DNA from 3 places in the Undibacterium sp. GW821-FHT07F11 genome. Region 2 is predicted to be linked to each of the others. Evidence: predicted binding sites of a transcription regulator. Region 2 holds the regulator's gene; each other region holds the start of a gene.
The links. Region 2 encodes LexA, which represses DNA repair genes until DNA is damaged. Its sites were predicted from a motif close to ACTGTATNNNNATACAGT; they were not measured.

Region 1: imuA (translesion DNA synthesis-associated protein ImuA) is a predicted target of LexA. The motif match lies at 3,053-3,070, and genes of this name have one in related genera.
Region 3: AC07OI_RS02335 (DNA polymerase Y family protein) is a predicted target of LexA. The motif match lies at 2,878-2,895, and genes of this name have one in related genera.

What each region holds. Positions count from the first base shown of each region.
Region 1 is NZ_JBWKQH010000003.1:176,286-186,476, reverse strand. Features, by position in the region: gene AC07OI_RS08250 (AI-2E family transporter) at 52-1,308, shown strand; gene AC07OI_RS08245 (winged helix-turn-helix transcriptional regulator) at 1,352-1,870, opposite strand; gene AC07OI_RS08240 (nuclear transport factor 2 family protein) at 1,936-2,424, shown strand; gene AC07OI_RS08235 (hypothetical protein) at 2,602-2,829, opposite strand; gene imuA (translesion DNA synthesis-associated protein ImuA) at 3,080-3,808, shown strand; gene AC07OI_RS08225 (Y-family DNA polymerase) at 3,753-5,264, shown strand; gene AC07OI_RS08220 (error-prone DNA polymerase) at 5,283-8,447, shown strand; gene AC07OI_RS08215 (ABC transporter ATP-binding protein) at 8,471-9,772, opposite strand; gene AC07OI_RS08210 (ABC transporter permease) at 9,815-10,191, opposite strand, start outside.
Region 2 is NZ_JBWKQH010000010.1:291,502-301,692, forward strand. Features, by position in the region: gene AC07OI_RS24475 (DUF47 domain-containing protein) at 1-293, opposite strand, end outside; gene AC07OI_RS24480 (replicative DNA helicase) at 438-1,826, opposite strand; gene rplI (50S ribosomal protein L9) at 1,993-2,445, opposite strand; gene rpsR (30S ribosomal protein S18) at 2,472-2,756, opposite strand; gene priB (primosomal replication protein N) at 2,766-3,065, opposite strand; gene rpsF (30S ribosomal protein S6) at 3,094-3,462, opposite strand; gene lexA (transcriptional repressor LexA) at 3,728-4,384, shown strand; gene lon (endopeptidase La) at 4,569-6,989, opposite strand; gene clpX (ATP-dependent Clp protease ATP-binding subunit ClpX) at 7,228-8,493, opposite strand; gene clpP (ATP-dependent Clp endopeptidase proteolytic subunit ClpP) at 8,761-9,387, opposite strand; gene tig (trigger factor) at 9,405-10,191, opposite strand, start outside.
Region 3 is NZ_JBWKQH010000001.1:551,224-561,414, forward strand. Features, by position in the region: gene AC07OI_RS02325 (M16 family metallopeptidase) at 1-916, shown strand, start outside; gene AC07OI_RS02330 (HD domain-containing protein) at 989-1,522, shown strand; gene AC07OI_RS02335 (DNA polymerase Y family protein) at 1,556-2,713, opposite strand; gene AC07OI_RS02340 (thioredoxin family protein) at 3,001-3,471, shown strand; gene AC07OI_RS02345 (PAS domain-containing protein) at 3,496-5,829, shown strand; gene AC07OI_RS02350 (helix-turn-helix transcriptional regulator) at 5,830-6,849, opposite strand; gene AC07OI_RS02355 (GMC family oxidoreductase) at 6,980-8,578, shown strand; gene AC07OI_RS02360 (amidase) at 8,562-10,136, opposite strand; gene AC07OI_RS02365 (SirB2 family protein) at 10,163-10,191, opposite strand, start outside.

The DNA of each region.
Region 1 (10,191 bases), on a different contig from region 2:
AAGCAGATTCACTGAACTTGTGCAGGAATGGCACAGAACATAAGCGCTGACATGACAAAACTCCCAGAAAAATTTGCGCAAAAAACCACAACCCCAATGCCGAAAAAGACTATTCGCATTGAATTAGCGAAATCTACCATTGTAGCTATCGTTGCTGTGGTGTTAGGTTTTGCATTACTCTCGCAACTGGTTCCGGTCATTCTTGTATTGATCACTGCACTGATGCTGGTTGGCACTCTTAATCCGGCGGTTGACTGGCTTGAACATCATAAAATTCGCCGCTTTACCAGTATAGCGATCGTGTTCACTGTATTGATGATGGTCCTGGTCGCCTTAGCCGTTTTCACGGTACCGCCGTTTATTGCTCAAGTGGTTAGTCTGGTCGAGAAAGAGCCTGAATTGCGTGGACGCCTGATCAAATTTCTCGCTGCTTATCCCGTTACTGAATCTCTGGCGGACGGCTTGAGCCATATTCAATATGCTGCGCTCTTCAAATCCTACAGTAGCGAAGCAATGGCTTTTTCAAGAGGTTTCTTCGAGATTATTGCGTATGGTGCAGGTTCCTTCTTTCTTGCCTTGTACATCATGATAGACCGCGACCGCTTGCGCGGCGCATTGTTTGCAGTCATACCCCGCGCTCACCATATCAAGCTGGCACGCATCATGCTCAATCTTGAAACCATCGTTGGTGGTTACGTACGTGGGCAGGTTCTCACTTGTGCGATGATGACGGTCTTCCTCTTTATTCTGCTTACTGCCTGTGGCGTGCCGAATGCAATAGCAATTGCGGCGTTTGGTGGTATCGTGGACGTGCTCCCCTTTGTTGGTATCTTCCTCACCATGATACCTGCGGTGTTGGCTGCCCTGGCTGTCGGTGGTGTTGCCGCGACCGTAGTTTTCGTGCTGTTACTTTGCTATGAGGAATTTGAAAGCCGGATATTAATCCCCGTCGTCTATGGACGTGCGCTACGTTTGCCCTCTTCCATAGTGCTGTTCGCATTGATTGCAGGTGGTTCGCTGTATGGTATTGGAGGTGCACTGCTCGCGTTGCCGGTTGCGGCGACCTTGCTTATGCTGGTTGATGAGTTGAAAGTAGAATTGCCGGGTGAAAGTTTGCAACCCAGGGATTTGGCCGTACAAAGGGATGACATCGTCGGCGAGGCTGAATATCTGCGACGCACAGATGGCATGCCGGCGGAAGCAGCGGCAGGAATCGCGCTAGAAATTTCTGGCGATAGAAAACTCAGCGAAGAAGATAAAACAATGAAAGATTCAGTTCCGGCTGAGAATACGGTTGAAAATACTTAAGCTGGCGTAAATTGTTCGTCCTTGACTTGATGCCACACTATTTTTATTGACCCTTCTTAGGATATTTGGGCTGGCTCAACACTTGCCCCATTAATGCCGTACCTGGTGTTTCCCTGCCACCTGGGCCTGCTTCGAATCGTATGTTTTCAAGCTGCAATTCTTCTTTGCACACAGCACATGCTGGTATGGCGCTGGTGATATGGCCACAGTGTTGATGACGTACGAGTAAAGGCTGCTGTCCTTCTGCTGTGCGCCATTTATCTCCCCAGGCAGTCAGAGCCAGTAATACTGGATACAAATCCCGTCCTTGCTGAGTAAGGCTATACCGCCATACACGCTTGTCCTGTTCATCGGTCCTGCGCTCAACGATGCCCTGCTCCATCATTTTTTTCAGTCGGGCTGTCAGAATATTGGATGCTACACCAAGATTGCGCTGAATATCATCAAAGCGCTCAAAACCCAGAAACAGATCGCGCAAAATCAGGAGTGACCACCACTCACCAATGACTTCCAGCGTGCGGGCAATCGAACAGGAAAAATCAGAAAAAGAGCTTCGCTCCATAATTTAGCTTGCTTGATGCAAGTTAACTGTTTACATTACTTGCATTATGCCAGTGAAAGTTAGCCATGTATGCTTATATCGTTGAGAATAAATTTCGCAAAACCTTTGCCGCTATCAACGCAGGCGATGTCAGTCTGATGCTTGATAGTCTGGCCACTGATTTTGCATATCGCTTTGAAGGAGATTCACCAATTTCTGGCTTACGTAATTCACGCGCATCCATGGCTTTGTGGTGGGAGCGCTTATTCCGCCTGTTCCCTGGCTTGCACTTTGAAGTAAAAGAAGTTGCTGTCATCGGACCACCGTGGGATACCCGTATCCATGCCGTGTTGGATTTTATTGTGCCGCACCAGCCAGATGGTCCCTACAAGAATATAGTGATGCAATTCATGCGCATGAGCTGGGGAAAGATCACCTACATCCATACACTGGAGGATACTCAGCGTTGCGGGCGTTATCTGGCATGGAGTGCCGCACAGGGATGTGACGAAGCATTGGCATCCCCTATTACTGATCAGTCCTGGCCTGGCCCCGGCCCTTTCCTGCGAGCTTAGAACTTGCACTTGGATATCAAGTGCTCAAATGCATATTTGCCAAAACCCTATCCCTCACAGAACCGGACTTGCTTGCAGCAAGCAAGTCCGTCCAATGTGATGGATATATTTGCTACCAAGAGTTATTCGTTCAATTGCGAGATGGTTTTACTAGCTCGCTTGAGCATGGCTCATTGTCTACCAATTAGCTTTGGACAAAATAATCAGCCATTTGCGGAACATCAGTATTTCCAGGTGCCCGGCCTGTATGCCTGTACTGCAATCGAGTACAGGATTTACATAATAAGAGCGCTGCCTGAAGTCGCGGCAAACAAAAATTTCACGGCGCCCCAGACGCATCAAAAATGATGTTGGGGCAAATTGCAGGCTGAAGCGTGTATCAAAGGACTGTTCGAGGTTTGCCATAATCAATCTCCATATCGGTTGGTATGTGATAGAAGAACGTTCATCAAAACAGCCATGCGTTCATCCATGAAGCGAACTTTAACATAAAACACTGTATGTGCGATCAGTATTGTGTGGCACTGTGGTTTTCTTATCTTCATACACTCTCTGCACAATCTCTTATCCCAGTCACGTAAGTCCAGCACATAAAATAAACTTTGAAGTCTTTCGCCATATTACATATACTGTATATTTAATCAGTATATGTAATATGGCCCACGTTTCCTCACTTCCTCCTGAACGCATACACCCTGCATTGTGGCGTGCATCGCAGCTGGCGCGTGGTCAGGGTGGCTATCTGCCTAGTGGTTATGCTGAGCTCAATAACGAATTGCCAGGTAATGGCTGGCCGCAAGGGCAATTAACCGAGATTTTGCTGCCGCAGGTTGGCACTGCCGAACTCAGCTTGCTTAAGCCTGCCTTAAGTCAGCTTGATGGGCGCCCCATTGTTTTGTTGACGCCGCCTTATATACCGCAAGCATTGGCTTTTGCATGCACAGGTTTGCAATCATCGCAGTTGATATGGATACACTGCCAGAAGCATGTAGATGCCCTGTGGGCAGCAGAGCAGGTGCTGCGCAATAGCAGTTGTGGCGCGCTGTTGTTCTGGACATCCAGCATCCGTAGTGAAGCTTTGCGTCGTTTGCATCTGGCAGCACAAAGCTCGGAGACTTTATTCTTTTTGATGCGTGACATGCGGGCGGCACATCAAGCCTCTCCTGCCCCCTTGCGATTGAGTGTGCAAACCAGCCAATATGGTCTGGAACTAGGCATCCTCAAGCGCCGTGGCAGCCAGCGCGATGCGCCGCTGGCATTGCATGTCCCTGATCATCCTTATTTGTATGCCTATGCTCATCCATGCAAAGAAAAACTTGCGACAAACTATGGCAACCTGCCCTCCACTGTGGATAGCCGTTCACCTGCCTTTACTCCAGCTTGAGGTGTTTGTTACGCCCTTGTTTGCTCAGCAAGAGACGCAAGTCAGTGTGATTCTTCATCAAGGCCGGGTGACATCCATGTCTGAATCTGCCGATCAGGCTGGCATACGTCTGGGCATGCGCGCAGGGGGTGTGCAGATGCTGTCTGCCGATGCTGATTACTATCAGCGTGACCATAATAAAGAAAAGCTGGCGCTGCAGGCAGTGGCAACTGCGCTGCTGCAATACTCACCACAAGTCTGTCTGGCAGAAGACGATTGCATACTGGTTGATATCAGTGCCAGCCTGAGCCTGTTTGGTGGTATACGCGCTTTGCGTAAACGCGTGCAAGAAAGCATGCGCATTCTGGGCTATACAGCTACAACTGGCATTGCTCCCGTTGCCAGGGCTGCGTGGTTATTGGCCAAGCAGGCATCGCGCAAACTACCCAGAGGACAGCATGTTTTTAAACTGCAAAGATTGAGCCAGCGTCTGGACAGGCTACCAGTCAAGTTACTTACTGCAGCTGAGCCTTTGACTGAATTATTGCAGGGCATAGCCTGCTATAGCCTGCGGGATTTGCGGCAATTACCCCGCCCTGGCCTGCAGAGGCGTTGCGGCAAAGCTTTACTCATAGAGCTGGATCAAGCTTATGGTGAGCAAGCCGAAGTACACGAATGGTATCTGGCGGCACCAGAATTCAAAGTCAAAATGGAGTTGCCAGACCGTATAGAGCTTGCAGAATCACTTCTTATTTTTGCCCGCAGTCTGCTGGCCCAGTTACTGGGATGGCTGGCAGCACAGCAACTGGCAGTTACGCATATACACATGGAGTTATTGCATGAACGTGGCCGTCAGGCCATCCCACCGACCATGTTTGACCTGCAACTGGCACAAGCATGCTGGCAAGAGTCGCATCTGCTGAGTTTGTTTAAAGAGAAACTCAGCCAGCTCAAACTACATAGTGCCGTCATCGGCATGCTGCTGGAGGTAAAACAGACTATCTTGCGCGAAGCACAAAGCTATACCTTGTTCCCCGAACCTGGTGGACAAGCAAATGAACATAAGCGCTTGCTTGAACTCCTGGTCGCCCGTCTGGGCGAAGATAATGTCTTGCAGCCAGCACCACAAGCAGACCATAGGGCTGATATTGCAAATCACTGGATTTCTGTCATCAAGAAAGCTCCGCCACCTTGCCCTGCTCACGCTTTGGCAGCTTATGCCTTGCGCCCTAACTGGTTGCTACCGCAGCCGCTGGCGCTGGACATCCACGAGCATCGCCCTTATTACGGCTCAGAACTCAAACTTGTTTCTCCGGCTGAGCGTATAGAAGCAGGCTGGTGGAATGAGCAGATACAAACCCGGGATTACTACATCGCTGTCGATAAGCGCCATGTGCGTTACTGGATTTATCGCGAGCGCGCCAATGATCCCGACAGTGAAGAACCTGTCTGGTTCTTGCACGGCATTTTTGGATAGTATTTTGGATAGATCAGCATGAATACCTTCCTGCCCGAATATGCCGAATTATTTTGCATGAGCAATTTCAGCTTCCTGCATGGCGCATCACATTCAGAAGAACTGGTGGCGCGTGCGATTAAACTGGATTATCGCGCCCTGGCCATTACCGATGAATGCTCCTTTGCTGGCTTGGCAAGAGCATATACAGCAGCAAAAAATACCGGCTTGCATCTCATCGTCGGCGCCCACTTCAGACTGGAAGATGTAGAAGCACCTGAAAATAATGTGCATCTGATTGCTCTTGCACAAAATCGTGAAGGCTATGGCAATTTATCTGAAATAATCACTCTTGGCAGATGCCGGGCAACCAAGGGTAGTTACTTATTGACGCCCAAAGATTTCGTCACGCCACCGCCAGGTTTGGAACACTTGTCTGGCTTGCCAGATTGTCTGTTGATACTGGTGCCAATCTACCCTGCAGAAAGTGAACTACTACTGAAACAAGCGAAATGGTTGAAGCAAAACTTCCCTGACCGCGCCTGGATAGGTTTGAATTTGCTAATGCAAATTGCAGATGAATATCAAAAACAACAAGTTGATGCGGTAGCTGAGATTGTGCAATTACCCGTCGTTGCAATTGGCCAGGTCACCATGCATGTCAGGTCTCGCAAGCCCTTGCAGGATACGATGACTGCCATACGCCTGTGCCAGCCCATCACTGAATGTGGTTACACGCTGGCGATGAATGCAGAGCAGCACCTGCGTTCGCGTTTAAGGTTAGCGACGATTTATCCGCTGCATACTCTGGCCGAAACAGTGAAAATCGCAGAGCTGTGCAGTTTTTCATTGAATGAATTGCGCTATGAGTATCCGCACGAATTGGTACCCAAAGGGTATACGCCTGCCAGTTATTTAAAGCTTCAGGTCTATAAAGGAGCTGATCTACGCTATCCGCAAGGTTTGCCTTTATCTGTCACACATAAAATAGAACATGAACTACTTCTGATTAATGAACTCGCTTATGAGCCTTATTTTTTAACGGTATTCGATATCGTTAAGTTTGCAAGAGAAAAAAGGATACTTTGCCAGGGGCGCGGCTCGGCAGCCAATTCTGTCGTTTGTTATTGCCTGCATATTACCGAAGTCAATCCAGAGACACATACCCTGTTGTTTGAGCGCTTCCTGTCCAAGGAGAGAGGTGAACCGCCCGACATCGATGTCGATTTTGAACATCAGCGTCGCGAAGAAGTCATGCAGTATATTTATGAAAAATATGGACGTGACCGTGCTGCCATAGCTGCTGCTGTACACACTTACCACCCGCGCGGCGCCTTGCGTGATGTGGGAAAAGCCCTGGGCGTAGACCTGGCCATTGTTGATGCCGTGGCAAAATCACATCGCTGGTTTGATAGCAAGCAAGAATTATTCAAGCGATTCACTGAATGCGGCCTGGACATCAATTCTCCTATCGCACAGCAATGGGCCTTGTTGACAGGTAAATTACTGCGTTTCCCGCGTCATCTATCTCAGCACAGCGGTGGCTTTGTCATTGCGCGCGGCAAATTATCCAGGCTGGTGCCGATAGAAAATGCAGCGATGGAAAAGCGTAATGTGATTCAATGGGATAAGGATGATCTTGAATCCCTGGGCCTGCTCAAGGTTGATGTGCTGGCCCTTGGCATGCTGTCGGCATTGCGACGGGCTTTTGATTTGATGGCAAGCTTGCCAGGCAAACCTAAGCGCATGCAGGATGTGCCACGAGAAGATTCGCTAACCTATGACATGATCTGCAAGGCAGATACCATAGGTGTGTTCCAGATAGAATCCCGGGCGCAGATGAGCATGTTGCTACGCTTGAGGCCCAGAGAATTCTATGATCTGGTGATACAAATTGCCATTGTGCGGCCCGGCCCTATACAAGGCGGTATGGTGCACCCTTATTTACAAAGACGTCAGGGCAAGCAACCTGTAGAAATGCACAAAAACCCGGGTATGCGGGCAGCGTTGCAACGCACTCTAGGGATACCTATTTTCCAGGAGCAGGTCATGCAAATCGCTATGCATGCGGCAGACTTTACGGCAGGAGAAGCGGATGGTTTGCGCCGTGCAATGGCAGCCTGGAAACGGAAAGGCGGCCTGGAAGGCTATGAAACCAGGATAGTAGAAAGCATGGTCAAGAATGGTTATGAGCGTGATTTTGCACAAGGTATCTATGAGCAAATGAAGGGATTTGGTGATTATGGCTTCCCTGAAAGCCATTCAGCCAGCTTCGCCATCCTCGCATACTTCAGTAGCTGGATCAAACGTCATGAGCCTGCGGTGTTTTTATGCTCGCTATTGAATTCTCAGCCTTTAGGTTTTTATTCACCTTCGCAATTGATACAGGATGCCCGTCGCCATGATGTGCAAGTCAGTGCGATTGATGTGACTTGTAGTGACTGGGACTCTTCACTTGAGACAGAGACGAAACTCAATAGATTTACCGAAACCATGCAACCTGCCGTGCGTATGGGCTTCTCCCTGTTGTATGGCATGTCCGAGGATGCCGCCTTACGTATCATGGCCGCGCGCCAGCAGCAGGCTTTTATTGATGTGCATGATCTGGCAAAGCGCGCGCAGTTAAGCCAGCATGATTTGCATGTGCTGGCTGCCGGCAATGCCTTGTCGGCATTGGCTGGACATAGAAGACAAGCACTGTGGCAGGCAGTAGGTGCAATGCCAGATAAGGATTTGTTGCGTGTTACCAGCATACAGGAGAAGGTGCCACAACTGAAAGCCCCTTCAGAAGCACAGGAGATTTATAGTGATTACCACGCGACAGGATTCAGTCTGCAGCGCCATCCTCTTGCTTTGCTGCGACCACAATTGCTGGCCAAACGTTTCTTGCCAGCAGAAATGCTGAATACATTTCAGCAAGGACAATTTGCGCGCGGCTGTGGCCTGGTCACGGTAAGACAAAGACCGCAGACGGCCAAGGGCGTCATCTTCATCACCATAGAAGATGAAACTGGTCCGGTGAATGTGATTATCTGGCCAAATGTGCTGGAAAAACAGCGTAGTGAAGTCTTGAGTGCACCACTACTGGGCGTATATGGCATCTGGCAATGCGAAGCCGAAGTCAGGCATCTGGTCGCCAAACGCCTGGTGGATATGTCGCATCTCCTGGGGCAACTGGAAGTGGGCAGCAGGAATTTTTGTTAAGCTCCCCTGCCCTATATATATATTTACTCCTGGTTATCGTCAGGTAAAGTCAGGCGACCGGTGTGATAATCATATTCATAAACCTCGCCATAGCGCCCCCATTCTATGGCGACTTCGAGTACGCGTTTTGCTTCGTCAGACTTCAAAAACTCTTCCAGCAAATCTATCAGCGGTTGTTCAGACAGGCTGCCACTCGCTTCCGATTCCAGATTACGGCGTATATGTGCTGCCAATGGAACATGGGTCAGCAATTGCTGGCCAAACAATTCCTGCTTTTGCGCCTGCTCTACTTCTACATATTTTTTACCCAGCGGCGTCAACATGATGTCGCCTTTTTCCAGCACGGCGAAGCCCAACAGGCTTAAGGCCTCATAAGTCGGGAATAATTCTTCATCCGACAATTCAGCCTCTTCTGCCAGTTGCGGCAAATCGGCACGGCCATTGAATGGGGCTTCTGCCAACAAATCGAGAATACCTTCGATGCGGCTAACATCCGTCTCAGGCAAGCGATAGCCCAGGTGGCGCGTATTGGGCGTATCTGCCGCAGCCTCATGCGTCGCGCGCATGGTCATCAAGCCATATACTTCATCAATCAAGGCACGGACTTCAAGCGAATCCACATCACGCGGCCTGGGCAGGTCTATCTTGATTTCGCATCTGACCGAGCCCGGGTCACTGGATAAAATAATGATGCGGTCTGCCATCATGACGGCTTCTTCAATATTATGAGAAACGATGAGAATACCCTTGGTGGATATGCGGTCATCTTCCCACAGCTCCAACATGTCATTACGCAGGGTTTCACCTGTCAACACATCCAGGGCAGAAAAAGCTTCATCCATGAGCAGCACATCAGGATTGGTAACCAGTGCCCTGGCTATACCCACACGCTGTTTCATGCCACCAGAAAGTTCACGTGGCAAGGCGCCACCAAAACCAGCCAGGCCTATCAATTCAAGAACTGCATCGGCTCTTTGCTCCCGCTCTGCTGCTGGCACACCCTGAGCTTCGAGCCCCAGTTCCACATTCTGTTGCACAGTCAGCCACGGGAATAAGGCAAAGGACTGGAACACCATGGCTATACCAGCTACTGGCCCACCGATGGTCTTGTCACGATAAGCCACTTTGCCTGCATCAGCCGGTATCAAACCAGCCATGATGCGCAGTAAAGTAGATTTACCTGAGCCAGATTTACCCAGCAAAGCGACGATTTCGCCATCTTTGAGTTGAAAATCAACCTTGTCCAGTATCAGGCGCGATTTACCATCTGCTGCTTTAAAGGATTTTGCGACCTGATTCAGATCGAGTAATAAATTTTGAGTCATCTTGAATTCCTTGATGAATGATCCAGGCGTAAGCGCTATGGCTCAACGCAGATGGTCTTCGGCCAGCAAATACAATTTGCGCCATAAAAAACGGTTCAGCAGCATAACGAATATGCACATCACGCCTATGCCTAAAGCGATACGGTGAAAGTCCCCAGTCTCCGTCATTTGCTTGATATAACTCCCCAAGCCATCAGCCACCAATGTGGTTTTACCCCAGGTAACATACTCAGCCACGATACTCGCATTCCATGAGCCACCACTGGCAGTGATTGCGCCTGTGATATAGCTGGGGAAAACTGCAGGCAAGTACACCCGTTTCCATTTCAGCCAGCCTTTCAAACCCAGGTTGTCTGCAGCGAGCCGCAGTTCATTAGGGATAGTGGCAGCACCAGCCACGACATTGAACAGGATGTACC
Region 2 (10,191 bases):
GTCTGACCGGCATCTTCGAGCAGATCCAGAATATCATCCATACGCGTAATCAGTTTATGGATGTCATCTCGGTCCAGAGGTGTGATGAAAGTTTTGTGCAACAACTCTATCGTATTGTAGGTAACAGTATCTGCCTGCTTTTCTATGCTCTCTATCGCGTGAACACGGATCTCCAGATCATCAAAGTTCGTCATCAAGGCAACCATTTCCTTGGAACCTTTGACACATAACTCTGCATGTTGATTGAAGAGTTCAAAAAATTTGCCCTCGGTGGGCATCAAGCGTCCAAACATTTTATTCTCACTGAAAATATAAGATTTCTAGAATTGTCCAGGCAAGCGCATGCAATCAAGCATGCCTGGCAACACTGTTCTACTTTTTAAGTCTTGATTTACTACTTTGCGTCTACCCACCAACACCAGCATTTTGCTTTGAAATTATTCACTATCACCGTAAATCGACAGGGAACCAACATAGTTGTCAAACTTGGTATATTCGCCCAGGAAAGTCAGACGGACACTGCCAATAGGACCATTACGCTGCTTACCAATAATGATTTCTGCCGTGCCCTTGTCGGGAGAATCCGGGTTATACACCTGATCACGATAAATAAACATGATGACGTCGGCATCCTGTTCAATCGCACCAGATTCGCGCAAGTCAGACATGACGGGACGTTTATTCGGTCTTTGCTCCAGAGAGCGGTTCAACTGGGACAAGGCAATCACAGGACAATGCAGTTCTTTTGCCAGGCCCTTCAGATTTCGGGAAATCTCGGAAATCTCGGTCGCACGGTTTTCACCGGCAGAGTTGGCTGACATCAATTGCAAGTAATCGACAATCACCAGGCCCAGCTTGCCGCATTGACGTGCCAGACGACGGGAGCGCGCGCGCAATTCTATCGAACTCAACGCTGGCGTTTCATCAATATACAGTTGCGCTTCATTCATCTTTTGAATGGCATGTGTCAGGCGCGGCCAGTCTTCATCGGTCAGCTTACCAACGCGCAGACGGCTTTGATCCAGACGCCCTACCGAACCCAGCATACGCATCGCCAGTTGGGCGCCACCCATCTCCATGGAGAACACGGCAACTGGCAAGCCGCTGTCTATGGCGACGTTCTCACCGATGTTCAGTGAGAAGGCTGTCTTACCCATGGATGGACGACCTGCAACAATGACCAGATCACCAGGCTGCAAGCCCGAAGTCATTTTGTCCAGATCAGCAAAACCGGTAGGCACGCCGGTAATATCATTTTGATTATCGCGGTTATACAGCTCATCAATGCGCTCAACCACTTGCGTCAGCAAGGGCTGAATAGCCTGGAAACCCTGGGCACCACGGGCACCCTCTTCGGCAATCGCAAAAATCTTGGATTCAGCCTCGTCCAGCATTTGCTTGACTTCTTTACCCTGGGGGTTAAAGGCATTTCCGGAGATTTCATCTGCAACGGTAATCAGTTTGCGCAATACGCCACGGTCACGGACGATTTCTGCGTAGCGACGGATGTTGGCAGCTGAAGGAGTATTTTGTGCGAGGGCATTCAGATATGTCAGGCCACCGGCATCTTCTGCCTTACCCGTACTGGTCAGCGCCTCAAAAACGGTGATAACGTCGGCTGGACGAGAGCTATTGATCAGTTTGACCATGCACTGGAAAATAATCCTGTGGTCATAACGATAGAAATCTTCTTCACCAATAAAATCGGCAATACGGTCCCAGGCTGCGTTATCCAGCAATAGGCCACCCAGAACAGATTGCTCTGCTTCTATGGAATGAGGGGGAACGCGTAAAGCGTCAATTTGAGGATCAGAACCAGCTTTCATGGCGCGCATTATAACCGTTAAATCAAATGACCAGAGCGTTCAAAGTACGAGAAGTTGGCGAGTTTGTGACAAGTTTGTGACAAACGGATAAATAGTGAAAAATTTCTCTCAAACATGAAAAAAGCCGGGTCTCCCCGGCTTTTTCCAGCAATTTGCAAAAAGCAAATTAAGCGTGTTCACCTACCACTGCAACATTAACGTCAACAACAACGTCAGTGTGCAAAGCAACAGAAACACTGTGCTCGCCAGCGATCTTCAACGGACCTTGTGGCAAACGTACTTGTGCTTTTTCTACTGCGAAACCTTGTTTAGTCAGGGCTTCAGAAATATCAGCATTAGTGACGGAACCAAACAAACGACCATCAACACCAGATTTTTGTGTGATTTGTACGGTCAGACCGGACAGTTTTTCGCCTTGAGCTTGAGCTGCTGCCAATTTGGCTGCTGCTGCTTTTTCCAGTTCAGCGCGTTTTGCTTCGAATTCAGCAACTGCAGCTGTCGTAGCACGACGAGCCATACGTTGTGGAATCAAAAAGTTACGTGCATAGCCGTCTTTAACGCGAACTACATCACCCAGATTGCCGAGATTAACGACTTTATCCAACAGAATAACTTGCATATTTTTCTCCTTTACCTTGTCGTCAATTACGCTGTGTGCAAATCAGTGTATGGCAGCAACGCGAGGTAACGTGCACGTTTGATTGCAGTGTCAACTTGACGTTGATACAGCGCTTTTGTACCGGTCAAACGTGCTGGCATGATTTTGCCGTTTTCTTGCACGAAATCTTTCAGTGTGTCGATGTCTTTGTAGTCAACTTTTTCTACATGTGCTGCTGTGAAGCGGCAGAATTTTTTGCGCTTGAACAAAGGGTTTTGTTGTTGGCGCTTTTGCTTCAATTTGCTTTTGTCGAATTTTTTACCGAATGCCATTTTTGGCTCCTAATCTAGTAAATGTGTCCCGAATTCAGTGATATGAAAAACGAGACTTTTGCTATTGCGATTTTTGCGCGCTAAAAAACCGGTGAATTCCATGGTCTGTTCCAGGGCAATTTCTGCAAAACGCTGGGATATTTCACCAGCAGCCATCGCAGAAATCTCAAACTCGACCTGCCGAACCGTGTTCGCCTCACGAGTTTCTGAACTATGCATCAAGGTAGCAGAAGCTATCGGGATACCGGCCGGGGTGTAACGCAATGCGCTTTTTTCCACAATCCGGGCTACGAGCTTCAGCTGATTCACTATTTTTTTACGCGACCTTTGTCAATTATTAAGCAGCAGGCGCTTCAACACGTTGCGCTTTTGCAGCATCTTCTTTCTGAACAGCTTTCATCATAGGAGAAGGTGTTGTTTCTGCTTTTTTCAATTTGACTGTCAGGTGACGCAAGACAGCATCATTGAATTTGAATGCTGTTTCCAACTCGAGCAGAGTTTCAGCATCGCATTCGATGTTCAAGCAAACATAGTGTGCTTTTGCCAGTTTTTGAATCATGTAAGCCAATTGACGACGGCCCCAGTCTTCAACGCGGTGGATTTGACCACCACGGGCTACAACACTTGCCTTGTAGCGCTCGATCATTGCAGGAACTTGCTCGCTCTGATCTGGATGTACGATAAATACGATTTCATAATGACGCATATATTCTCCTTGTGGACAATAAAAATAGCCCGCCTCGGCGTCAAGACGAGTGCGGGAAGAGGAAAGCCGACAATAATAACCCAGTTTTTCATATTGATCAATTGGATCAGTGACTTAGGCAATTTTTCAGTCCGTTCTTTTGAGTAAGTGCGGTATTTTTTTCACATTTATGCTTAATCGAAGGCATTTTGACTTGCATATTCAGCTCTACTGTATAAAAATACAGACTGCTTGTATATACAGCACCTTAACACTAGAAAACGCCATGCTTAAACTCACCGCTCGCCAGGAGCAAATCCTGAACCTGATTAAAGACGCCATCCAAAACACGGGCTTTCCCCCTACCCGTGCCGAGATTGCGACAGAATTGGGATTCCGTTCAACCAATGCTGCAGAAGAACATCTGCAAGCCCTGGCACGCAAAGGCGTCATAGAAATTGCCGCGGGCACTTCACGTGGCATACGACTGCTGGAATCTGAGTTGTCCAGCCATATCACAGGCAAGCAACTGGCACTGCCTCACCCCGCCCTATTGCAACTGGCCCTGCCACTGGTTGGGCGCGTTGCCGCCGGCTCGCCGATACTAGCCAGTGAACATATAGAATCCACTTACAACGTAGATCCGGCCCTGTTCTCTGCCAAGCCAGACTTTTTGCTGAAGGTGCGGGGCATGTCCATGCGCGATGCTGGCATACTTGATGGAGACTTGCTGGCAGTCAAAAAAGCCGACAGTGCACGCAATGGCCAGATCGTTGTCGCCCGCCTCGGTGATGATGTGACCGTCAAGCGCTATAAGAAAACTGGCAATCTGATAGAACTGATGCCTGAAAACCCGGACTACCCCGTCATCAAGATTGGCGATACTGAAGAAGATTTCGCGCTGGAAGGTCTGGCTGTTGGCCTCATGCGCAACTGGGTTTGAGATCAGCCCGGGTGTGATTCAGCCCTCTCATTTGCATCATGCCCGGGCAGCATCTCAAACTTATTAATACCTGCCCACTGGCAAGTTCTGATAAGCAACTACCATAAAAAAAACGTCCGGATATCCGGACGTTTTTTATTTCAGAGCAACAGATTTAGCGCTCGACAACTTATTGCCCAACAATTTAGTGCTTGACCACGGTAGTATCCGCAGGCGTTTCAGTTGGTGCCGTGGCAGGTGTCGCTGCAGCCACTGGTACCGGCTCATCTACCAAAGGAACAGGTTGTGTTTCCAGCGCGATTTCCAGGACTTTGTCTATCCACCTGACCGGGATGATTTCCAGTTTGTTTTTGACATTATCCGGGATCTCAGCCAGATCCTTGGCATTTTCCTCAGGTATCAAGACTGTCTTGATGCCACCACGGTGAGCAGCCAGCAATTTCTCTTTCAAGCCACCGATAGGCAATACTTCACCACGCAAGGTGATCTCACCTGTCATGGCAACATCAGCACGGACTGGAATGCCAGTAAACACTGACACCAAAGCAGTCGTCATGGCGATACCGGCAGATGGACCATCTTTCGGTGTTGCACCTTCCGGTACGTGGATATGGATGTCGCTCTTCTCGAACACATCCGCCTTGATACCCAGACGCTTGGCGCGACTGCGTACAACTGTGCGAGCTGCTTCGATGGATTCTTTCATGACATCGCCCAATGTACCTGTGCGGATGACACCACCTTTACCTGGCATGGCTACGGCTTCTATGGTCAGCAAATCGCCACCCACTTCAGTCCAGGCCAGACCGACTACCTGACCAATCTGGTTATCTTTAACGGCAACGCCAAAGTCATAGCGACGTACACCCAGGTATTTATCCAGATTTTTTGAATTGACCGTGGCTTTTTTCTCGGTCTTTTTCAACAAGAGCATTTTCACGACCTTGCGGCAAATCTTGGAGATTTCCCTTTCCAGCGAACGCACACCGGCTTCACGGGTGTAATAGCGAATAATGTCGCGTATTGCACTTTCAGCCACGGTGATTTCGCCTTCTTTCAAACCATTGTTCTTGATTTGTTTAGGCAGCAGATAACGTTGCGCAATGCTGGTTTTTTCATCTTCGGTGTAACCCGACAGACGTATAACCTCCATCCTGTCCAGCAAAGCTGGCGGGATATTGTAGGAATTGGATGTCGCTACAAACATCACGTCGGACAAATCGAAATCGACTTCGATATAGTGATCTGAGAAAGTGTGATTTTGTTCAGGGTCCAATACCTCCAGCAAGGCAGATGAAGGGTCGCCACGGAAGTCAGCTCCCATCTTGTCCACTTCATCCAGCAGGAACAAAGGATTACGCACACCAACCTTGGACAAGCTTTGCAAAATCTTGCCTGGCATGGAGCCTATGTAAGTACGGCGATGACCGCGAATTTCTGCCTCATCACGCACACCACCCAGGGCCATACGCACAAACTTGCGGTTTGTTGCGCGGGCGATGGATTGCCCCAGCGAGGTTTTACCCACGCCCGGAGGACCTACCAGACAGAGGATAGGTGCTTTGAGCTTGTCGACGCGCTGTTGCACTGCAAGATATTCCAGGATGCGTTCCTTGACCTTATCGAGGCCAAAGTGTTCGTCTTCCAGCACTTTTTCAGCATTCGTCAAATCATTGTTGACCTTGGATTTTTTCTTCCATGGCAAATTGACGATAGTGTCGATGTAGTTACGCACGACAGTAGCTTCTGCCGACATAGGCGACATCATTTTGAGTTTTTTCAACTCATTCTGTGCTTTGTCGCGGGCTTCTTTAGGCATCTTGGCGGCCAGGATTTTTTTCTCCAGCTCGTCAATATCAGCGCCTTCTTCACCCTCGCCCAACTCTTTTTGTATCGCCTTGACTTGTTCGTTCAGGTAATACTCGCGCTGGGATTTTTCCATCTGGCGCTTGACGCGGCCACGAATACGTTTTTCAACTTGCAGGATATCAAGTTCACCTTCGAGCTGACCCAACAAATGTTCAAGACGTTTGGCCACACTGAAAATTTCCAGGATGACTTGTTTTTGCTCCAGTTTCAAAGGCAGGTGCGCGGCGATGGTATCAGCCAGGCGACCAGCATCATCAATGCCGGACAGGGATGCCAGGATTTCAGGAGGGATTTTTTTGTTCAGTTTGACGTATTGGTCAAATTGCTGAACGATAGTACGGCGCATTGCCTCTACTTCCGACTCATCACCTTCGTCAACGGCGATAGGTGTCAGATCAGCAAAGAAATGCGATTCAGAATCATGTATCTTGCTGATGCGCGCACGCTGCGCACCTTCGACCAGCACCTTGACGGTACCGTCGGGCAATTTCAGCATTTGCAGAATATTGGCAATACAGCCAATTTCGTAAATGTCATCTGCTGAAGGTTCATCCTTGGCAGCAGCTTTCTGGGCAGCAAGCATGATGCTCTTGCCCTGGTCCATGGCGGCCTCGAGAGCCTTAATGGATTTGGGGCGGCCCACAAACAGGGGGATTACCATGTGCGGGAATACAACGACATCACGCAGTGGCAACAACGGCAATTGGGTTTGTTCGGTAATCAGAGTAGTCGTCATGGCGCACCTTTCATAAATACTGGTTAACAATGTTGGCGCACTGGGCGGAAACACAAGCCCATTCTGGAAAAAAACAATAAAAAAAGCCACTCAGAGAGCTTCTCCGGGTAGCTTTACGATTGAAGCCAGAATCGTTTTGTTAATCCATTGTACTTCGAATCAAATTAAAACAAGGCAAAATAAATAAAAAATGGGGAGTTAGCTCCCCATTTTTCTTACTTCGTGGCAAACAATGCCATCAGGCACCTGAAACTTTTGGCTGCTCATGGTAAATCAACAAGGGTTTTGCGCCATTGGTGATCGTACTTTCATCAATAACGACCTTTTCCACATTCTGGTGGCTAGGCAAGTCATACATGACATCCAGCAAAGCATGCTCAAGGATGGAACGCAAACCACGGGCACCAGTTTTACGCATAATCGCTTTTTTGGCAATTGCCTGCAAGGCAGCCGGGCGAATTTCCAGTTCAGTACCTTCCATCTCAAGCAGTTTTGCATATTGCTTGATCAGGGCATTTTTTGGCTCAACCAGAATCTGGATCAGGGCAGCCTCGTCCAGTTCATTCAAAGTGGCAATCACAGGCAGACGGCCAACCAATTCTGGAATGAGACCAAACTTGATCAAATCTTGCGGCTCAGCATCTTGCATGACTTCGCTGGCGCTCTTTTCTGCCTGGCTCTTGACGCTGGCAGAAAAACCTATGCCGCTGCGCTCTGAACGGTCGGAAATGATCTTGGCCAGGCCATCAAACGCGCCACCGCAGATGAACATGATGTTTGTGGTATCAATCTGGATGAAATCCTGGTTAGGATGCTTGCGGCCACCCTGAGGCGGCACAGATGCCATCGTACCTTCAACCAGCTTCAGCAATGCTTGCTGTACGCCTTCACCGGAAACGTCACGGGTGATCGAAGGATTATCAGATTTACGGGAAATCTTGTCGATTTCATCAATATAAACGATACCTTTTTGCGCGCGCTCGACTTCATAGTTGCAATTTTGCAGCAATTTTTGAATGATGTTTTCTACGTCCTCACCGACATAACCTGCTTCTGTCAGTGTAGTCGCATCAGCGATCACGAAAGGCACATTCAACATGCGTGCCAGGGTTTGTGCCAGCAAGGTCTTGCCGGAGCCGGTTGGCCCTACCAGCAAGATATTGCTCTTTGCCAGTTCAACATCGTCTTTTTTACCCAGATGCTTGAGGCGCTTGTAATGGTTGTACACCGCTACCGCCAGAATACGCTTGGCACCCAACTGACCAATGACGTACTGGTCCAGCAAATCAGTGATTTCTTGCGGCGTAGGCAATTCAGTTTTCGCGCTGGCAATATTATCAATTTCGGACACTTCGTCACGAATGATGTCATTGCACAAATCGATACACTCGTCGCAGATGAATACGGATGGCCCTGCTATTAATTTTTTAACCTCATGCTGACTCTTGCCGCAAAACGAGCAATAGAGCAACTTTTCTCCGCTGGAGGATTTTTTATCGGGCATGATACGTATATGAAATAAACAAAATTAATCTATGAAACTGGTGATTAAGCTGCGGCTTGACAGGATTTTACTCAGGCTTCGCCCACGCAAATTAAGCACAAATTTCCTCAGCTTCTTGGACTTGCATATTACCTGCAAAAACGGCTTTCGTCATGACATCAATATGCAACTATGGGGAGCAATGAGACATTATAGAACAGAATAAAAAAACGCCCGGACCATCAAGGAACAGGCGTTCTTTTTTGACAAGCTACGTGGTTAAGTGACTTAAGCGCGATGTGCCAGCACTTTGTCGATCAGACCATATTCCGCAGCAGCATCTGCTGACATGAAATTATCACGATCTGTATCTTTAGCAATTTGCTCCAGGCTACGGCCGGTTTTTTCAGCCAGTATGCCATTCAGGCGCTCACGCAAATACAGAATCTCACGCGCCTGAATTTCAATATCAGATGCCTGACCTTGAGCGCCGCCCAGAGGTTGATGAATCATGATACGGGAATTGGGCAAAGAAAAACGCTTGCCTTTGGCACCTGCAGCCAGCAAGAAGGCGCCCATGGATGCCGCCAGGCCTGTACATAAAGTCGACACATCAGGCTTGATGAACTGCATGGTATCAAAAATCGCCATACCTGCAGAAACTGAACCACCCGGGGAGTTGATGTAAAGTGAAATATCCTTATCAGGATTTTCACTTTCCAAAAACAGCAATTGTGCAACGATAAGATTAGCAGCCTGGTCATTGACTGGACCAACCAGGAAAATCACACGCTCCTTGAGCAAACGGGAATAGATGTCGTATGCACGCTCACCTCTACCACTTTGCTCAATCACCATAGGCACCATGCCCAGCATGTTTGTGTCCAGTGCCGAATTACGGATGATGCCTGTCATGTGTTTTCCTTTATTTGTTACGCTTGTGCGTTGTTACCCATCAATTCGTCGAAAGGCAGAACTTTGTCTGTTACTTTCGCTTTACCCAACACATAGTTAACGACGTTTTCTTCTAATACAAGGGCTTCAACTTCAGCCAGACGGTTGCGGTCGCTGAAATAATATTTAACGACTTGCTGTGGGTCTTCATAGCTTTGAGCGAAATCTTCAACTTGCGCTTTGATTTGTTCAGTAGTTGCTTGCAAGCTGTTAGCTTTGACCAGTTCAGCCAGGATCAAACCCAGACGAACGCGACGCTCGGCTTGTGCATTGAACAGATCAGCAGGGAATGGTACGTCATTGACGTTCATGCCGCGTTGCGCCATGTCTTGACGTGTCATTTCCGCCAGGCGCTCGCTGTCTTGGGCAACCAGAGTTTTAGGCACATCGAATTCAACCGTTTTAACCAGTGCATCCATGACGCTTTCTTTGGTCTTGGATTTAACACGGCCACGTACTTCACGCTCCAGATTTTCCTTGATGTCTGTACGCATCTTGACCAGATCACCATCTTCTACGCCCAGCATTTTGGCAAATTCGGAATCTACTTCAGGCAGGTGTGCCCATTCCAGCTTTGTCAAAGTGATGGTGAATTCTGCAGTCTTACCGGCTACATCCTTGCCATGGTAGTCTTCAGGGAAAGCCAATGGGAAAGTCTTGGATTCGCCAACTTTCAAACCGATAGTTGCTGTTTCAAACTCAGGCAACATGCGGCCTTCGCCCAGCACAAATGCAAAACCATCAGCTTTGCCACCAGCAAATTCG
Region 3 (10,191 bases), on a different contig from region 2:
CACTCAATTGCTGAACTCGCAACTGGCACAACTGGAAGAATCGCGCAAGGAACCACAATCCGTTGCCATCGACGCGGGCAAAAAAGCCCTGAATACCTGGACCGCAGATGATCCACGCTACTATCGCGGTATCGATGAGCAGATAGCTTATTTAAAAATCGCCAAACTGGCTGAGGTCAAGGCTTTCTGGAAAGAGTTCTACGGCGCCAACCAGGCAAACCAGGCGCAAATTGCCGTGGTTGGTGAGTTTGATGCCAACAAGCTGAAAACGGAATTGCAAGCTGCCTTTGGCGACTGGAATGCCCAGCAAAAATTCAGCCGTGTTGCCAAGCCTTACCATGCTACCAAAGCGGATGACAAACAAATCATCACACCGGACAAGGCCAATGCCTTCTTCTACGCTGGCATGCAACTGCCGCTGGGTATCAAGCATCCTGATTATCCTGCCCTGGTGATGGGCAACTACCTGCTGGGTGGCAGCGCCAACTCACGCATATTGAACCGCATCCGTCAAAAAGATGGTGTCAGCTATGGTGGCGGCTCGGGTTTCAATGCATCTCCTCTGGACGAAGTCGCCAGCTTTTCCATAGGCGCGATTTATGCGCCGCAAAACCGTAGCAAACTGGAAACCGGCATACGAGAAGAAATCACCCGCGCACTGACTGAGGGTTTCACAGCTGCTGAACTGGAAGACGGCAAGAAAAGCCTGATCCAGCAATACCAGCTGGAACGCAGCCAGGACGCGGTGCTGGCATCGACACTGGCAACCAACCTCTACCTGGGCCGCAATATGCAATACCGTGCTGAAGTAGAGAAAAAAATCCAGGCACTGACCGTGGCACAAGTAAAAGAAGCCATGGCCAAACACCTGGGCTATGAAAAAACCGTGCGCGTGTTTGCGGGTGACTTCAAGTAAATAACGTTACAAGGAAGGGCTTGCACACAAAGCTGTGCAAGCCCTTTTTATTTGGTTTTCTGATTGCTCACTATGATTACCACGACCACTGAAGCTTACCAACTGCTGTTGCAACTTGGCGCATCAGAACGCCTGCTTACCCATGTCAGATTGGTTGGCGAAGCGGCTGAAATGCTGATCGTCAGGCTTGAAGAGATGGGCTTGCAGTTCGATGTGAATCTGATACGTCTTGGTGCCGCCATCCATGACGCGGGAAAAATCCTGCACCCCAATGAACTGGATGGCCCTGGTTCCTTGCATGAGCCTGCTGGTGAAAAAATGCTGCTGGACCATGGCGTACAAAAGACCATCGCCCGGTGCTGCGTCACCCATGCACAATGGCAGGGAGATGGCCTGAGCCTGGAAGAATTAACTGTCGCCACAGCAGACAAGTTATGGAAGGGCAAACGCGAGGCCGAGCTGGAATTAAAACTCATCCACACCATCGCACAGCAAAAGCAAGTTGATCATTGGGATATCTTTACTTCACTGGACGATCTATTTGAAAGAATTGCCGCTGGGGGCAGCGAAAGACTGGAACGTAGCAGGTATGTAACTGGCTCTTAAAATTGCCTGGCCCTGAATTACTCTTCCCAAATATCAAGGATCATCAAACAGCATGCCCTGGCTGACCTGACGCTCGTTGCTGACATCTGCCTCTCTCATCAGGGCGCTGGCCCTGACACCCAGCAAGCGAAACCGGTTTTCCAGTGCCACTCTGCGCAGGCATTCTCCGGCAGCCCTGCGTATGATGGCTGGGTCAGCCGTTGCGACAGGAATGGTAATGTCGCGTGTCGATATGCGGAAATCCGTGTAACGTATCTTGATGCCCACAGTTTTGCAACGGTAACCCTTGACGGTTAAATCCCTTGCCAGACGAGTGCAGAGATCAGTGAAAATGTCGGTCAATACCGCCCTGTCGTGAACTGCATGCAAGTCGCGGTCAAATGTGGTCTCCCTGCTGATCACCTTGGGTTCTGACTCTGTAGAAATCTCCCTGTCATCAATGCCACGTGCAGTGTTATACAGCCAACCGGCATAATTGCTGCCGAAGGTATTTTGCAGCAGCCCTAAATCTGCATTTGCCAGCTCGCCCACTGTGTTGATACCCAGGCTTGCCAGGCGCTCGGTTGATTTTGGGCCTATCCCATTCACTTTTTTTACTGGCAGCGGCCATATACGGGTTGGCACGTCTTCCATCTCCAGGATGGTCAGACCATCAGGTTTATCCAGATCAGACCCGATTTTTGCCAGCAGCTTATTGGGGGCAACACAAATGGAGCAGGTAAGACCCGTTGCCTCGGAGACAGCCTGTTTCAAACTGCCTGCCAGGGCGCGCGTTTCTTGCGGATGGTCGGTCAGGTCGATATAGATTTCATCTATGCCGCGATTTTCAATTTTGGGGGCAATCTTGCCCACTGCTTCTTTAAAAAGACGCGAGTAATGGCGATAGGAGTCAAAATCGGTGGGAAGCAAAAAAACATCGGGGGCCAGCTTCGCCGCCTTCATGATGCCCATCGCGGAGAATATGCCAAGTGCCCGCGCTGCATAGGTCGAAGTGGTCGCGACACCACGCCCGACATAGTCCTTTATCCGTGAAAATTCATGTGTGCCATCGCCTTTTGGAATCGGGCGATGTGAAGAGCCGCCACCTATAAGCACTGCCTGCCCCCGCAGTTCTGGATAGCGCAAGAGTTCAACAGATGCATAAAAAGCATCCATGTCCAGATGAGCAATCCTACGTGGTTTATTATTCATGGCAATCAACCAGCACTTTGCAATAAATCATGATTCGCTTGATGCATCTCATCATCGCATGCCGCCAGGGTAGCAAGCTGGATAAACATTTTCAAAAACTGACCCACTTAAAGGAATAAGATTAAAAGCTGGAATAAGCTATTTTATCCTGAATCCGGGAAATAACTGAATATACATACAGCAAAATAAAGTTTACGCAAAACAAGGAATTACAGCAACATGCTGTTTAAGCTAAGATAGACTCATCCTGCATCTCTTGCTTTTTTCCTGAATTCCCTGATGGATCAATGATGAAAAAACTGCTTTCCCTGATTTTTGCTCTCAGCCTGGCATGCGTTATCAACCCGGCCAGCGCCACGGCACCCCAGGCTTATGATGAAACTGCCGATGCCCAAGCGGCAATCAACAAGGCTCTGGTGGAAGCTAAAAAAACAGATAAAAAAGTCCTGGTCATCTTTGGTGCCAACTGGTGCAAGGATTGTCTGGAACTCGACAAATCCATGCATGGCAAGAACGAACCTCTGCTCGCCACCAAGTTCATCACAGTAAAAGTGAATGTAGGCCAATTTGATAAAAACAAGGAGCTGGTGGATTTCTATGGCAATCCTACCAAGAAAGGCATCCCTGCGGCAGTCTTGCTGAGACCGGACAACAGTGTGCTGTTCGCTTCCAAAGGTGGCGAGCTATCGAATGCACGCAAGATGAGCGAGCAAGGCGTCTTCGATTTTTTTGACGAAATCACCGCGCTGTACCGCTGACCAGCATGAAAAAGATCTCCGGGCATGTCTGAATTACCTGCAATGCCAGCCAATCAAACACCGTGTGAAACGGAGCTGGAAATATTGCAGCGCAGTCATGCCCTGTTATCCAATTTCTCACGCTGCCTGCCAGGCATGTTTTACCAATTCCGGCGCTACCCTGATGCCCGTTTTTGCCTGCCTTATGCCAGTGATGCCGTAGAAACTTTTTTTGGCGTCAAGGCAGAACAATTACGTGAAGATGCCAGCTTCATGTTTGCCAAAATCCATCCCGATGATCTGCCAAAAATGATCGCGGCAGTGCGCAAATCCTTTGCCGAGCTCAGCCCCTGGCATCAGGAATACCGCATCATTTCTACCGGACAGCCAGACCGCTGGGTAGTCGGTGACGCCACCCCTGAACAACTGCCGGATGGCAGTGTGCTCTGGCATGGCTTTCTCAGTGACAATACCGAACGCAAACTGACCGAGCAAAGATTGCTGGCTGCTGAACGCCAGCGCAGCCTGGTCATGAAGGCCTCGAACCAGGGTCTGTATGACATCAATCTGCAAACTGGCGAAGGCAGCTTCAGCCCTGAATATTTGCAGATGCTGGGTTACGAACCTGGTGACTTTGGTCACCCCCAGCAATTCTGGGATTATTTTTGGGGCACGGGTGTCCACCCTGATGATGTGGTAAACCTGAAGCGCGCCTATAAGGCTCATGCAGCGGCACAAGGTGGCGCAGATTACCATGCCGAATTCAGGCAAAAAAACAAGACCGATGAATGGCGCTGGATCATGTCACTCGGCAGTATTGTCGAGTGGGATAGCAAGGGCAAGCCTTTGCGCATGGTTGGTACCCATATCGATATCACCGAGCGCAAGCAAACCGAGGAAATGCTGAGGCACAATCAGGAACTGCTCAAGTCCAACAAGAACCGCTACAAGGAACTGGCCAGGGAACTGGAGATCCTGATCACCAATGCGCCGGTAGGTATCATGTTTGTCAGCGATGGTGTCATCGTCAGGGCTAACAAGGCACTGGCAGAATTATGCCGCTTCCCCAATGCCCAGGCCATGATAGGGGTGAAGACCAGCTTTCTGTATCAAGGGCCGGACGATTATGAGGCGTTCAGTGCCAAAGTTGCACCTGGCCTGCAGGCCGATGAACTGGTCGGGCTGGAATGGCAGTTACGCCGATTTAATGGTGAGTCTTTTACCGGCCGCGTGGCCGGACGCGCCTTGCCAACAGAAAGCTATGTGCGCGGTGCTGTCTGGATGATAGAAGATGTGACCGAGCAGAGAACGACGCTGGATGCCTTGCGCACCAGTGAACAACGCCTGCAAAGATTGATGAATTCCAGCCTGATCGGGATTATTCAGGGCAATGAAGCAGGCCAGATACTGGATGTGAATGATGTGTTTACCCAGTTCAGCGGCTATGACCGCGACTATCTGCTGACCCGCGATAATTTGTGGGACACCCTGTTATCACCGCAGGATTTGAAGATTTGCCAGCAAGCCTATAGAGACCTGATACAGACCGGCACCACCGCACCTTTCGAGATCATGTTATTGCAAGGCGGGAATATAGGCCTGCCTATTCTGGTCGGCCTCAGCCATCTCGAAAATTCAGAACGCGGATGGGTTGCGTTTGCCATGGATATCAGCGACAGGTTGCGCATGAACCGCTTGAAGACGGAATTTATTTCCGTCGTCAGCCATGAGTTGCGTACCCCGCTGACTTCGATACGTGGTTCGCTGAGTTTGCTGGAATCCGGCGTCAGCGGCGTATTGCCCAAGCAGGCTGAGCACTTGATACGCATCGCCCACAACAACAGCAAACGCCTGATCACCCTGGTCAACGATATTCTGGACATGGACAAACTGGCCAGCGGCAAGATGATCTTCCGCTCAGAAGCACTGGATCTGGTGGCGCTGGTACAGAATGCGCTGGAGTTGCATATGTCGTATGCCAGCTCGCTCAAGGTCAGCCTGGTACTTGACCATCATCCACAACAAGCCTGGATACTGGCCGACCATGACAGGCTCATGCAGGTGATGGCAAACTTGATTTCCAATGCGGCCAAATTCTCGCGTGAAGGTGAAACTGTTTTATTGCGCGTGTTTGGCAAAGGCCCGCGGTATCGTGTCGAAGTCAGGGACAGGGGCGTAGGCATAGCACCAGAATTCCAGGAACACTTGTTTGAACCATTTACCCAGGCCGACGGCACGGATACACGACAAAAGGGCGGCACAGGTCTGGGCTTATCCATCACCAAGGCCATGCTGGAAAAAATGCATGGGCAAATCGGTTTTGTCAGCACGCCGGGTCAGGGTTCGACTTTCTGGTTTGAATTTGATGTGTATCGCTGACTAGACAAAATATTGCAGTCTGAATTCTGAAGGTGTCAGATTCACCGCCCGTTTGAATGCGCGGCGAAAACTGCGGCTGTCTGAATAATGTAATTGGGCAGCGATATCATCCAGACTCATGTTGGTCGTGCGTAAATAATGCCTGGCTTTTTCCATGCGCAGGCTTTCGGCAATTTGAAAGTAAGAACAACCTTCGCGCACCAGCAAGCGGTGCAGGGAGCGTTCACTGATGCCCAGTGCCTGTGCCAGTTCTGGCACGCTGCGGTAATCACATTGCAGGCTGACCAGTTTGTGCAAGAGGCTTTGCCTGCCCGTCAAACCGACTGACGCCAATTCTGCATCACAGCGCATTTTGCTGCTGGCTGCCAGGTCGGGATCGGGGTTGATCAATAAGGTATTGAGTGCGCTGTTATTGACGATGATGCAGCTGACATCGGCACCATAGACGACAGGGCAACCAAAAAAATCTTCGGCCACAGACCGCCTGGCCTGCCGGTTGCCACGCAACTCCACCCTTTCGATTTGCAGGGCAGCACCACACAGGGCACGGCTGACATTGATGGCGGTTGCCAGGTGATCTGCATCAAGAAAATCCTGCAGCTCAACATCATCAAACAGAGGGCGGGCTGTCAGCACCGATGTGCGTTCCCCGGGTTCCAGCTGCAATTGCACCATGGCACCGGCGATCAACTGGTATTCCAGACCAAAATGCATGGCATCTGACAATGTTGCCTGCGCCAGCATGCCGCTCGCCATCGCACCCAGTGCAGGCAGGGACTTGCGTGCACCGGACAATATCCCAAGGTCTGCGCCGCCGTGATAACGCGCCTGCAACAAACTTTCCCTTGCTTGTAGGTAGCTGATACGCACATCTTCAGGTGGGCAGCCATCTGCATTCAGGCTCAATGCCGGGAACATATCCTGCAGATGCCAGTCACGCTCGCGGCCTATCGCCAGCAAACCCGAGAAGGGGTGAGCCGGGAATACTGCATCCTGTACTGAGAGCACTTTGTTGTTCATCTGCGCATTCGCTGCAAGGTGGCAGGATTTGTCCTTACGTTCTGGAGTCTGAAGATTTAATATCCTAAGCTACACCGGAACATAGAATTCGGCAATACTGTAAAAACCAATAATATTAAAGAGACAATATATGACAACAACTGTACCCGACTACATCGTCGTGGGTGGCGGTTCCGGCGCTTGTGCCGTTGCTGGCCGTCTGACGGAAGACCCTGCTCTGCACGTGACCATACTCGAATCTGGTGGCAAGGGCGACAGCTGGGTGGTGAATACGCCGGCGGGTGTGGTCGCCATGTTGCCGACCAAACTGAATAACTGGGCATTTGAAACCGTGCCGCAACCCGGCCTGAATGGCAGGCGCGGTTATCAGCCTCGCGGCAAGATGCTGGGTGGCTCGTCGGGTATCAATGCCATGGTGTATATCCGCGGTCACAGGCAGGATTACGATCAATGGGCGGCTCTCGGCAATACAGGCTGGTCTTTTAATGAAGTCTTGCCCTACTTCAAGAAGTCAGAAAACAACGAGACCCATGGCGGCCATTATCATGGTCAGTCTGGTCCCTTGCATGTCAGTGAATTGCGTAGCGACAATCCCTACCAGCAAATTTATCTGGAAGCGGCCCGTCAGGCTGGCTTTAATATCAATACCGATTTCAACGGCGAAGAGCAGGAAGGTGTGGGCATCTACCAGGTCACCCAGCACAATGGCGAACGCTGGACAGCAGCACGCGGCTACCTGCATCCGCATATGGGTAAGCGCAATAATCTGCAGGTGGAAACCGGCTGCCATGTAACGCGCATATTGTTTGAAGGCAAACGCGCCATCGGTGTTGAATACAGACAAGGCGGACAGTTGAAAACCCTGAAAGCAGGCAAGGAAGTTTTATTGGCAGCAGGTGCTTTCCAGACCCCGCAATTGCTGATGCTGTCTGGTGTGGGTGATGGTAAGGCCTTGCAGGCCATGGGTATACCGGTAGTACACGACTTGCCTGGCGTAGGCCAGAATTTGCAAGACCATCCTGACTTTGTTTTCAAATACCGTGCCAAGAGCCTTGATCTGCTGGGTGTATCCGCTGGTGGCAGCCTGCGTATGGTGAAAGAGTTCAGGCGTTATCAAAAGCAGCGGCGTGGCTTGCTGACTTCAAATGGTGCTGAAGGCGGCGGCTTCCTGAAGACCGATCCTGGTCTGAGCGCACCCGACATACAACTGCATTTTGTGCTGGCCATGCTGGACGACCATGCACGCAAGCTGCACCTGGGTCATGGCTATTCCTGCCACATGTGCCTGTTACGGCCTAAGAGTGTCGGTGAAGTGACGCTGGCCAGCAAAGACGCCATGGCGGCCCCCCTGATCAACCCGCGCTTCCTGGAGCACCCGGATGATATAGAAAGCATGGTCAAGGGTTTCAAACTCACGCGCAAACTGATGGATGCACCAGCGCTGGTGGCAGCACGCACCAGTGATTTCCAGACGGCGAATGTACATACTGATGATGAGATACGCGCCGTCTTGCGCCAGACCAGCGACACCGTGTATCACCCCATAGGCACTTGCAAGATGGGCGTGGATGCCATGGCCGTAGTCGATCCGCAATTGCGCGTGCATGGCATGACAGGTTTGCGTATCGTCGATGCCTCCATCATGCCTACCTTGATCGGTGGCAACACCAATGCCCCTACCATGATGATAGGGGAAAAGGCAGCGGATATGATCAGGGCTGCCTTGTAGTTGCAGCTGTCGCCGTTGTCGCCAGACTAGGTGCTGACAGCGCTGGTCTGGCTTGTTCAAAGGCATAGCCCATATTGAGCAATTTTGCGTCTGACCAGGCACCGGCAAACAGTGACAGACCAACAGGCAAACCCCTGACCTGGCCCATGGGCACGGTCAGGTGCGGGTAACCGGCAATCGCTGCCGGGCTGCTGGAACTGCCTTCGAGTACATCACCGGCCTTATAGTCGATGAGCCAGGCTGTGCTGGTAGTGGGTGCAATCAAGGCATCAAGTTTGTATTTTTTCAGTACAGCATCGATACCTTGCTTGCCAGCCCGCAGCTTGATGCGGGCACTGGCCTGGCGATAGGCAGCATCGCTGAGCTTGCCCTTGGCTTGTGCCTGCTCCATCAATTCTTGCGCAAAATAAGGCATGACGGTATCTGCATGCTGCTTGTTGAAGGCGATCACGTCCGCCATCGTGCGGGTCTTGACTGAGGTTGGTGCCTTCGCCAGATAGGCGTTCAGGTCAGCCTTGAATTCATACAGCAAGACCGTCAATTCATCTTTATCCAGCTCTTCCAGATAAGGCAAATCTATCTGGTCAACGATGGTGGCACCTTGTGCAATCAGGATAGCCAGGCTCTGGTCAAACAAGGCCTTGGTCTCGGTATCGTAGCCATCCACCAGCTTGCGTACTATACCCAGGCGCTTACCCTGCAAGGCCGTGGTTTGCAAGCCCGCCGTATAGTCCTTGCTGCGGTGGCGATTGGCTGTGCGGGTGGCGGGGTCTTGCTCATCGCTGCCAGCCATGACACTCAATAACATGGCGGCATCGCGCACGTTCAGAGTCATGGGACCAGCCGTATCCTGGCTATGGCTGAGGGGGACTATGCCCGTGCGACTGACCAGGCCTATGGTGGGTTTCAAACCCACCAGGCCATTCACGGATGCGGGGCAAACGATGGAGCCATCGGTTTCTGTACCTATGGCGGCCGGTATCAGACGTGCGGCCACGGCGACTCCTGAGCCAGAGCTGGAACCGCAAGGGCTGCGCTCAGGTGCGTAGGGATTGCGGGTTTGTCCGGCTACACTGCTCCAGCCACTGGTGGACTGGGATGAACGCAGGTTCGCCCATTCACTGAGATTGGCCTTGCCAAGGATGATGGCACCGGCTGCACGCAGACGTGCGACCACGGGCGCATCCTGTGCTGCCAGGTTGTCTGCCAGTGCCAGCGAACCAGCCGTTGTTACCATGCCCTGCACGGCGATATTGTCTTTCAGGAGCAGGGGCAAACCCGCCAGGCTGCCACGCGGCTTTTGTTTTTGATCTGCGTGATCTGCAGCCAAAGCGTCTGCCCTGGCCTTGGGATTGCGCGTACTCACTGCCTGTAGACCAGGGTTATACATTTGTATGCGCGCATCATAGAGATCAAAGATTTGACTGGCAGTGGTTTTACCTGTCTGCAAATCTTGCGCCAGTTCATGCAGGGTTTCGCTGGCACTGGCGTACTGCCCGTGTAACAAAGGCAGAGCAACAAGAAGACTGAGCTTGCGTTTGCAAAAGTAGATAGCCATGAAAAATATCTCTTATATCTCTAATGTCAGAATGGAATAACTTGCCTGTTCAGGG